3 linked regions of the Kaistia algarum genome follow. The protein of the gene in region 2 interacts with the protein of the main gene of each other region in a pairwise test. Links are inferred from orthologs where the notes say so. Each region holds a gene or a part of one and is shown on either strand. Other genes may lie near its edges. The genes, in order: dnaE, dnaQ and OSH05_RS24155.

Region 1 (4,168 bases), on a different replicon or contig from region 2:
TATAGCGCGAGTCTACTAGAATTCCAAACTGAGACACTACCCCTAAATCCCGGCTGTTGACGAAAAGAACAAAACATGAACATATGGGGATATCGATGTGAATTCAGGGGATAAGCCGATGTCGATCTTGCTTCGCGATGCCGCCGCTCTCGTCGTTCTCGCTTCGTTTGTGGCGACCGTTACGCTCTGGTCGGATCTCGTCGCCCGCCTCGTCTGAGCTGCGTCTTCCGTTCTCCACAGGCGACGATGGGCCACGGCGTTGGCCGTGGACTATGGAGCGTCTGGGCGGGAGAATGGGGCACTAGGCGGCCCCCGAGTCGGGCGGGCGCGGCGGGAGACGAGCCATGGGCAGTGCGGAGCGGGCCGGGATCGTATCGAAGGTCGGCTTCGTGCATCTTCGCGTCCATTCGGCCTATTCGCTGCTCGAAGGGGCGCTGCCTCTCAAGAAGCTGACCAAGCTGGCGCTTGCCGACCAGATGCCGGCCCTGGCGCTGACCGATACCGGCAATCTCTTCGGTGCGCTGGAATTCTCGGAAAAGATGGTCGAGATCGGCATTCAGCCGATCATCGGCTGCCAGATGGCTGTCGCCTTTGACGATGGCTTCGAGCCGGGGCGGCGCGGCGCCTCTGCCGGGCGGCAACTTGCCGATCTCGTGCTGATCGCCGCCAGCGAGGCGGGCTATTGGAACCTCGTCCGTCTGGTTTCGCTTTCCTTCATGGAGAGCGAGGCGATCGACAAGCCGAATATCTCCTTTGCCGCGCTGGAGGCGGCAAGTGAGGGGTTGATCGTGCTGACCGGCGGCGCCAACGGGCCGGTCGACCAGGCGATCCGTGCCGGGCAGGGCGCTTTTGCCGGCGAGCGTCTTTCCCGCCTCGCTGCTTTGTTCGGCGACCGCCTCTATGTCGAATTACAGCGCCACGGCACGCCGGACGAGGCGCGCCATGAGAGCGAACTTCTGACGCTCGCCTATGGCATGGGCCTGCCGCTGGTCGCGACCAACGAAGCGTTTTTCCCGGCGCGGGGCGACTATGAGGCGCATGACGCGCTGATCGCGATCGCCGAGGGCGCTGTGATCGCCGAGGAGAAGCGCCGCCGGCTGACGGCGGAGCATTATTTCAAGACCCGCGCCGAGATGATCGCGCTGTTTGCCGATCTGCCTGAGGCGACGGCGAATTCGGTCGAGATCGCGATGCGATGCCGCTACCGGCCGATGAAGCGCAAGCCGATCCTGCCGCGCTTCGCTGGCGCCGATGCCGAGCCGGAGGCGGCCGAGGCCGCGGAGATCGAGGCGCTGCGGCTGGCCGCGCGCGGCGGTCTGGATCGTCGGCTCGAGCGCCACGGCCTCGCGCCGGGCCTCTCGGACAAGGATTATCGGGACCGGCTCGAATTCGAGCTCTCGGTCATCGAGAAGATGAAGTTTCCGGGCTATTTCCTCATCGTCGCCGACTTCATCCAATGGGCGAAATCGCAGGGGATTCCCGTCGGCCCGGGGCGTGGCTCGGGCGCCGGCTCGCTGGTCGCCTGGTCGCTGACCATTACCGATCTCGACCCGATGCGCTTCGCCTTGCTGTTCGAGCGCTTCCTCAATCCCGAGCGCGTCTCGATGCCGGATTTCGACATCGACTTCTGCCAGGACCGGCGCGACGAGGTCATCGACTACGTCCAGCAGAAATATGGCCGCGATCAGGTCGCGCAGATCATCACGTTTGGAACGCTCCAGGCGCGTGCCGTGCTGCGCGACGTCGGCCGCGTGCTGCAGATGCCCTATGGCCAGGTCGATCGGCTGTGCAAATTGGTGCCGCAGAATCCGGCCAATCCGGTTTCGCTCGACAAGGCGATCGAGGACGAGCCGCGCCTGCGCGCCGCCCGCGATGAGGAACCGATCGTGGCGCGCCTGCTCGACATGGCGCAGAAGCTCGAGGGCCTCTATCGCCATGCCTCGACCCACGCCGCCGGCATCGTGATCGGCGACCGAAGGCTCGACGCGCTGGTGCCGCTCTACCGGGATCCGCGCTCGAACATGCCGGTCACCCAGTTCAACATGAAATGGGTCGAAAGCGCCGGCCTGGTCAAGTTCGACTTCCTCGGCCTGAAGACGCTGACGGTCCTCGAAACCGCTGTAAAACTCGTCGCCAAGCGCGGGATTGGACTCGATCTTTCGGCTTTGCCGCTCGACGACAAGCCGACCTATGAGATGCTCCAGCGCGGCGAGACGGTGGGCGTGTTCCAGCTGGAAAGCCAGGGCATGCGCAAGGCGCTGGTCGGCATGAAGCCGGACCGTTTCGAGGACATCATCGCCCTCGTCGCGCTCTATCGCCCCGGTCCGATGGACAATATCCCGGTCTATAATGCGCGCAAGCATGGCGAGGAGAAGCCGGATTACCTTCACCCCAAGCTGGAAATGGTGCTGAAGGAGACGCACGGCGTCATCATCTACCAGGAACAGGTGATGCAGATCGCGCAGATTCTCTCCGGCTATTCGCTCGGCGAAGCCGATCTGCTGCGCCGCGCCATGGGCAAGAAGATTAAGGCGGAGATGGATGCGCAGCGCGCCCGCTTCGTCGAGGGCGCGGTTCGCGAGGGCCTGACCCAGGACCACGCCGACATGATCTTCGATCTGCTGGCGAAGTTTGCCGATTACGGCTTCAACAAGAGCCACGCAGCGGCCTATGCGCTGGTCGCCTATCAGACGGCCTATCTGAAGGCGAACTATCCGACCGAGTTCCTTGCCGCGTCGATGACTCTCGACATGGGCAACACCGACAAGGTCAATGATTTCCGCCGCGATGCGATGCGGCTCGGCATCAAGGTCGATCTGCCGTCGGTAAACCGATCGGGCGCCGTCTTCGACGTCGAGGCGGGCCGCATCCTCTATTCGCTGGCCGCGGTGAAGGGTGTGGGTGCGCAGGCGGTCGAGCATCTGGTCGAGGCGCGGGCCGAGCGGCCGTTCCGTGACTTGTCGGATTTCGCCGCCCGCATCAACCCGAAGATCCTCAACAAGCGCACGCTGGAAAGCCTCATCGCGGCCGGCGCGCTCGACGATCTGGAGCCCGACCGCGCCCGCGTCACGGCCGGCGTCGACCGGATCATGGGCCTCGGCGCCCGCCGCGTCGAGGGCGCCGCGCTCGGGCAGGATGAATTGTTCGGCGGGGGCGGGGGGGAAGCCGAGAAGCTCGTTCTCGCGCCGGCCGAGCCCTGGCTCCCGGCGGAAAAGCTGCAGCGTGAATTCGCGGTGGTCGGCTTCTATCTGTCGGCGCATCCGCTCGATGAATATGCCCCGGTGCTGAAGCGGCTGCGCGTCCAGAACTGGGCCGATTTTTCCGAGGCCGTGCATCGCGGCGCCGCTGCAGGGCGTCTCGCCGGTACGGTGACGGCGCGGCAGGAGCGCAAGACCAAGACCGGCAACCGGATGGGCATCGTCCAGTTCTCCGACCCGACCGGACAGTTCGAGGCGATCCTCTTTTCCGAGGCGCTGAACGAGTTTCGCGACGTGCTGGAGCCCGGCCTCTCGGTAGTCGTGCAGGTTGCCGCCGAGGATCGGCCGGAGGGCATCAGCGTGCGCATCGTCTCGGTCAAGCCGCTCGACGCCATGGCGACGGGGCTGAAGCAATTGCGCGTCTTCCTGCGCGGCGAGGCGCCGCTGCCAAGCCTCGACCGCCATCTGCCGCGCGGCGGCGACGGCGATGTCAGCCTCGTCCTGCTGCTGGATGGCGGCCAGCGCGAAGTCGAGGTCCAACTCCCGGGCCGCTACGCGCTATCACCGCAACTGGCCAGCGCGCTGCGCGCGGTCGGTGGCATTGAGCATGTCGAACTGGTCTAGGCGGCCTCAATAGCTCGTCGGCAGCAATTGCGCCGCGGCATAGAGACCGACCGGCACATAGAGCACCGTGCCAAGCATCTGGACGCGCCGGGAGCCGGCAAAGACCAGGATCGGCAGCAGGCCGAGCGCGAGGTTGAGAAACGTCGCCGCCGAAAGGACGGGCGTGCCCCAGAAGAGAAGGTTGATGAGGAGGGCAAGACCATTGAAGACGGCCACCGCGATGAGGCTCCAGCGGCCGTCAGCCTCGAAATAGCGGCGAAGGCTCTCCCCTTCGGCGATTTCGGAAGGTGGCAGGATCAGCGCCGCGGCCAGGAACAGAGCGAGCACCAGCCCGACCAGCAACAGGA
Region 2 (3,096 bases):
AACTCGACCGTCTCGCCATTCTGCTCGCGCTGCTGGATGGCGTTCGAGAAACCGTCGAAGACTTCGCGGCCGAGCAAGGGCTTGAGCGCCTTGCGGTCGCCGCGCGCGAAAGCGGTTACGATCAGCTCGTACGCGGTGCGGGCGCCGTCGAGGAACTGCCCGGGATCGAAGTTGCGGTCGGCGAGCAGGATGGCGCCAAGGCCGATCGCCGCCGGCGAGCCGGCTGTGGCCACCGCCGCGATGCGCTCATCCGCAGCCACAGCTGCGGGAGCGCCCTCGGGCCGCGGCAGCGACACGACATTGCCGCCGTCCTGCCCCGCGCCGCCAACCGGCTGCGCGTCGATCGCCTTGCCGTCATCCGGCTTTTCGGCATTCTTGTTGCGCCTTGAGAATGGATCGAAAGAAGGTCGCTCCGTGCCCGTGCGCTGGCCCAGCACGCTTCTGAGCTTGAAGAAGATCACGACCGCGAGGACGAGGAATATCAGCGTGTAGATATCAAAGCTCATGCCGATGGCATCCTGTCCCAATTCGGTAGCGCCGCTAGACCCGGTCGCGCATGACCTTAACCTATATCTGGTCATGGTCGATCGCCGATCCAAGAGCGTCAAGCTCTCAAGCCCGATGAAGGGCGGTGCTGTCAAGCCGTCGCGCGCCGGAGCCCCCCTCGCGCTTGTGTCGCCGGTTCGGAAGTGTTAGCGAGCCGTCCGAAAGCGGACGATCGAATTCCGCCAGTCGACAGGAGCGCCATGCCATGGCCGATATCAATGAAGACGGCGCGCAGCCGAACCTCACGGTCCTTATCCAGTACGTAAAGGACCTGTCGTTCGAGAACCCCGGAGCACCGCGTTCGCTCGGTCCGCGCAGGCAGGCTCCGAACATCAATATCGGCATCAACGTCTCGGCGAACCCGCTGGACGAGGAGGATTTCGAAATCGAACTCCGCCTTGAGGGCCGCGCCACCGACGGCGATCAGGTCCTCTTCGTGGCCGAGCTGCTTTATGCTGGCGTGTTCCGCATCACGAATGTGCCGAAGGAAAACCTTCCGCCGCTGCTGATGATCGAGTGCCCGCGGCTGCTGTTCCCGTTCGCTCGTCAGATCCTCGCCGACCTGACGCGCAATGGTGGCTTCCCGCCGCTGCTTATCGATCCGGTCGATTTCACCGCGTTGTATCGCCAGCGCCTGATGGAATTCGCCCAGACGCAGCCTTCTGGCCGCCCTAGCTGATCACTCCGCCTCTGCCGCCGCATAGCGGCTCCAGAGTGCGTCCTTGATCTTCCCAACAAAGGCCTCGTGCGCGGCGAACTCTTCCTCGTTGCCGCGCGGGGCGAGCGGCGCAGGCCGCACCAGCGGCCGTCGCACGGCCGACCCGGCGATGCCGGAGCTTGTCGTCCTCTCCTCCGCCCTCACCAGAACCAGATCCGGCTGGCGCCCGCCGATCAGCTCGATATAGACCTCCGCCAGCAGTTCGGCGTCGAGCAGGCCGCCATGCAGCGTACGCTTCGACGTATCGATGCCGTAGCGCGAGCAGAGCGCATCCAGCGAGTTCGGCCCGGCAGGATGCTTGCGACGCGCCAGCATCAGCGTGTCGATCACGCGGTCCGGCGGGATCGGCGGACGCGAGAGCCGCGCGAATTCCGCATTGATGAAGCTGATATCGAAGGTCGCATTGTGAGCGATCAACGTCGCGCCCTCTATGAAGGCGATGAAATCGTCGACCACATCGCGAAACAGCGGCTTGTCGGCGAGGAATTCGTCCGAGAGGCCATGAACGCGAAATGCCTCGACCGGCATCGAGCGCTCGGGATTGACATAGACGTGATAGCTCCGGCCCGTGGGGATGTGGTTGAGCAGCTCGATGCCGCCGATCTCGACCAGCCGGTCGCCTTTCAACGGCTCGAGGCCGGTGGTTTCGGTGTCGAAAACGATCTCGCGCAAATTCGTTCTTCCTTTTGCCGCTGTTATCCTGCGGCGTCGCCTTCGGCCGTACAAGCCTCGAGGGCGTTCATCCCCTGACACCTCGCGCCGCTGCGCTGGCAGCCAGCGCGCGCAGGATGTCGTCCACCTGGCGTTCGGCCGCTTCCAGCGCCCCGCCCGTATCGACGACGAAATGCGCGCGCCCGCGTTTCTCCGCATCGGGCATTTGCCGCGCCAGGATTGCGTCCCGCTTCGCCGAGCTCATGCCGGGACGAGCCAGGACGCGGGCGCGCTGGATCTGCGATGGAGCCGAGGCCACCACCACGACGTCGACGCGCGTCTCGCCGCCGGTCTCCAACAGCAGCGGAATGTCGAGCACAGCGAAGGCATGCCCGGCGCCCCGGACTTTCGCCAGCCATTCCGCCTGCCCGGCCCGCACCAGAGGATGGACGATCGCTTCCAGCTCGGCCAGCGCCGCTGGCCGCCGGGCGATTTCGGCCGAGAGGAGCGCGCGGTCGACGGCTCCATCACGAATGGCGTCCGGAAACACCTGCCCAACCGGATCGACGGCGGCGCCGCGATAGAGGGCGTGGACCATGGCATCGGCGTCGAGCAAAGGGGCGCCTCGCGCCGCGAAAAAACGGCCGAGCGTCGACTTGCCCATGCCGATCGAGCCGGTAAGGCCGATGGTGATCATCGGGATTCCATGTCGGCGAGCACAAGCTGCCGGAGTTCCTCCGTCACCTCGGGACGTGTACCGAACCAGCGCTCGAAGCCGGGCGCCGCCTGATGCAACAGCATGCCGAGGCCGTCGACCGTGGCAAGGCCGCGCTGGCGTGCCTTGGCGAGCAGCGGCGTCACCAGCGGAACATAGACGATGTCGGTGACGAGAAGTTCGTCGGGCGCCGGCTCGAGATCGATCTCCAGCGGCGGCTCGCCCTCCATGCCGAGGGATGTGGTGTTGACCAGAATGGACGCCGAAGGCAGCAGCGCCGGCAGATCCTCCCAGCCCGCCGCCCGGACGGCGGCGCCGAATCGCTCCGCGAGCGCTTCCGCGCGAGCGCGGGTGCGGTTCACGACATGAATCGGCGCGAAGCCCCGCTCGCGCAGCGACCAGATGACCGCCCTTGCGCCGCCGCCGGCTCCCAGCACGATCGCCGGACCGCCGCGTCCACCGAAGT
Region 3 (3,059 bases), on a different replicon or contig from region 2:
CGCAGCAAGGCATCGTCGCCGCGCAGCAGGAAGATGCGCGCGGAAGGGTCGGCGAGTGTAGCGGCAAGCGTCGATTCGTTGCGCGCTTCGCTGCGGCGTTCGAGACGGTTGCCAGAAAAGCCGGTCAGGGTGCTCGGCTCCGGCGTCGGCAGGCGGGAAAAAACGGAACGGGTCATTGCGCGTGGTGATCGAGAGGGGCGGGTCAAGCGCCGGCAGGCCGGCCGATTCCCTTGGGGGCGGCCATTACGCCACAGAGCGTTCCTCGGCGATAGTCCCGTGCCGCGCGAGGGGGCTTGCCTTCGTCGCGCCAAAAGACGATATGTGCGGCGGGAGGTTGGTGGTGGACGTACCACTCGCCAACCGGGTCAGGTCCGGAAGGAAGCAGCCCCAACGAGCCAGGCACGGGTCGCGTGCCAGCCTCCCACTTTTCCCCTATCGTCTCCGCGCGTGCCGCCCATCTGGGCGGGCGTTGCCGCATGAGAGGATTTATCCTCGCGCTTTGCGGCCGATCGCGGATATATCCATCAGCGAACAGGGCGACGGACCGGCGATGGATGGCGGCGATCAGATAAGCGGGACGACGACTGGCGCTGGCGGCGCCTATCGTGTCCTTGCGCGCAAATACCGGCCGAAGAGCTTCGACGACCTCGTCGGCCAGGAGCCGATGGTCCGCACGCTGACGAACGCGTTCGAAACCGGGCGGATCGCGCAGGCCTATATGCTGACGGGCGTGCGCGGCGTCGGCAAGACGACGACTGCGCGCATCCTCGCCCGTGGCCTCAACTACAAGACCGAGACGATCGATCGGCCGACCATCGAAATGCCCGTGCTTGGCGTCCATTGCGCCGAGATCATGGAAGGGCGCCATGTCGACGTGATCGAGATGGACGCGGCCTCCAATAACGGCATCGACAATATCCGCGAGATCATCGAGGCAGTTCGCTACAAGCCGGTTACGGCCCGCTACAAGGTCTATATCCTCGACGAAGTGCACATGCTCTCCGGCGCCGCCTTCAACGGCCTGTTGAAGACGCTGGAGGAGCCGCCGGAGCATGTGAAGTTCATCTTCGCCACCACCGAGATCCGCAAGGTGCCGGTCACGGTGCTGTCGCGCTGCCAGCGTTTCGATCTGCGCCGCATCGAATCGGGCCAGCTCATCGGCTTGCTCTCCTCGATCACGCAGAAGGAGAACGTCGAGATCGACGGCGAGGCGCTCGCCATGATCGCGCGCGCCGCCGAGGGCTCGGCTCGCGATTCGCTGTCGCTGCTCGACCAGGCCATCGCTCATGGTGCCGGCGCGATCCGCGCCGAGGATGTGCGCGCCATGCTCGGCCTCGCCGACCGGGCCCGCATCGTCGATCTCTTCGAGGCGCTGATGGCCGGCCGTACCGCCGAGGCGCTGAGTCTTCTGAAACATCAATACGATATCGGCGCCGATCCTTCCGTCGTGCTTCAGGACCTCGCCGCCTTCACCCATATGGTGACGCGCTTCAAGGTCGTGCCGGACCCTTCCGATCAGGCAGCCTTGCCCGAATCGGAGCGCCAGCGGGCGGCTGCTTTTGCGGCAGCTCTTTCGCTTCGCGTGCTGTCGCGCGCCTGGCAGATGCTGATCAAGGGCATCGATGAGGTCGCGACCTCAAGCCGGCCTCTCGCCGCCGCCGACATGGTGCTGATCCGCATCGCCCATGTCGCCGATATGCCGACACCGGACGAGGCGCTGCGGCTGCTGAAGTCTGGCGCCGCCCTTCCCGCATCGGCGCCGGCGAGCCCGGCGCCCGCCGCGTCGTTGCCTTCGGGTCCGACGGCTAGTGCCCGCACCGGCAATGGCGGGCTTCGGCCCCTGCCGGCGGTCGAGGCCTTTGCAGCGCCCGATCCCGCGCCGCAGCCGGTCCCCACGCCGAGCGCCAAGGCGGAGCCGGCGATTCGCTTTCAGCGTTTTGACGATCTGGTCGCCTATGTCGGCATGAAGCGCGACGTTCCGTTGAAGCTCGCCCTCGAGACGCAGGTGCGGGTCATCCGGTTCGATTCCACATTGCTCGAATTCGAGCCGGTCGATGGAGCCGGGCGGGGTCTCGCGGCCGAGATCATGAGGAAGGTCAGCGACTGGACCGATACTCGTTTCAGCGTCGTGGTTGGCAAAGGCGCGACGGAGCCGACCATCGCCGAGGCGCGGGCGGCCATGAAGCTGAAGGCGCGCAGCGATGCGCGCTCGGATCCCTTGGTCGCGGCCGTTTTGGCGCGGTTCCCCGGCGCCGAGATCGTCGACGTGCAGATTCGGTCGGAGGAGGGCGCGGACGCGATCCTGCCGCCTGCCAACATCCCGGCGACCGAGAACCCCGACGAAGCGCCGGAAGCCGGCGAAGATTGAACTTTCAGAACGACAAGAGGAGCGAAGGCCTATGAGCGATTTCCTGGGCATGATGAAGAAGGCCAAGGAACTGCAGTCCAAAATGCAGGATATGCAGGCCGAAGTCGCAACCATCGAGGTCGATGGCGCCTCCGGTGCCGGGCTCGTCCAGATCACCATGACCGCCAAGGGCGACCTCCGGAAGCTCACGATCGACCCCTCCCTGATGAAGCCGGACGAGGTCGAGATTCTGGAGGACCTGATCATCGCCGCCCATGCCGACGCGCGGGCGAAGGCCGAGAAGGCGATGGCCGACAAGATGCAGGCGCTGACCGGCGGCCTCGGCCTGCCGCCAGGCCTCAAGCTGCCGTTCTGAGGCGCTTCCCGCCACCATGGCCCGTTCCGTCCTTGGACCCGAGATCGAGCGGCTGATCCAGCTTCTCGCCAAGCTGCCCGGCCTCGGACCGCGATCGGCGCGGCGCGCCGCGCTGGCGCTGATCAAGAAGAAGGAGCAACTGCTGGTCCCGCTCGCGGGCGCGATGAATGTTGCGGCCGAGCGGGTCAAGGTCTGCTCTGTCTGCGGCAATATCGATACCGTTGACCCCTGCTCGATCTGCACCGATCCCGAGCGCGATGGCCGCATTCTCATCGTCGTCGAGGATGTCTCGGATCTCTGGGCGCTGGAGCGGGCCGGGGCCATGAAGGCGCGCTA

What was found.
Region 1: the proteins of dnaQ (region 2) and dnaE interact in binary tests that used the Escherichia coli proteins (3 or more experiments, as listed by UniProt). The link is inferred for Kaistia algarum from one-to-one orthologs.
Region 3: the proteins of dnaQ (region 2) and OSH05_RS24155 interact in binary tests that used the Escherichia coli proteins (3 or more experiments, as listed by UniProt). The link is inferred for Kaistia algarum from one-to-one orthologs.

The regions. Positions count from the first base shown.
Region 1 is NZ_JAPKNJ010000002.1:886,308-890,475, reverse strand. What follows is about bases 1-4,021. They hold dnaE (DNA polymerase III subunit alpha), read left to right. Parts: upstream 1-344; coding sequence 345-3,821; downstream 3,822-4,021. Other genes in these bases: OSH05_RS17385 (hypothetical protein), read right to left, coding at 3,828-4,021. In the rest of the region: more of OSH05_RS17385, read right to left, coding at 4,022-4,168. UniProt on the Escherichia coli protein: DNA polymerase III is a complex, multichain enzyme responsible for most of the replicative synthesis in bacteria. This DNA polymerase also exhibits 3' to 5' exonuclease activity. The alpha chain is the DNA polymerase catalytic subunit.
Region 2 is NZ_JAPKNJ010000001.1:2,058,413-2,061,508, forward strand. The notes cover bases 82-3,030. They hold dnaQ (DNA polymerase III subunit epsilon), read right to left. Parts: upstream 1,937-3,030; coding sequence 1,226-1,936; downstream 82-1,225. Other genes in these bases: OSH05_RS09995 (Tim44/TimA family putative adaptor protein), read right to left, coding at 82-506; secB (protein-export chaperone SecB), read left to right, coding at 752-1,225; coaE (dephospho-CoA kinase), read right to left, coding at 2,004-2,612; OSH05_RS10015 (shikimate dehydrogenase), read right to left, coding at 2,609-3,030. Also shown: more of OSH05_RS09995, read right to left, coding at 1-81; more of OSH05_RS10015, read right to left, coding at 3,031-3,096. UniProt on the Escherichia coli protein: DNA polymerase III is a complex, multichain enzyme responsible for most of the replicative synthesis in bacteria. The epsilon subunit contain the editing function and is a proofreading 3'-5' exonuclease.
Region 3 is NZ_JAPKNJ010000005.1:37,209-40,267, reverse strand. The notes cover bases 48-2,959. They hold OSH05_RS24155 (DNA polymerase III subunit gamma/tau), read left to right. Parts: upstream 48-550; coding sequence 551-2,368; downstream 2,369-2,959. Other genes in these bases: recR (recombination mediator RecR), read left to right, coding at 2,740-2,959; OSH05_RS24150 (YbaB/EbfC family nucleoid-associated protein), read left to right, coding at 2,400-2,723; nudC (NAD(+) diphosphatase), read right to left, coding at 48-176. In the rest of the region: more of nudC, read right to left, coding at 1-47; more of recR, read left to right, coding at 2,960-3,059. UniProt on the Escherichia coli protein: Part of the beta sliding clamp loading complex, which hydrolyzes ATP to load the beta clamp onto primed DNA to form the DNA replication pre-initiation complex.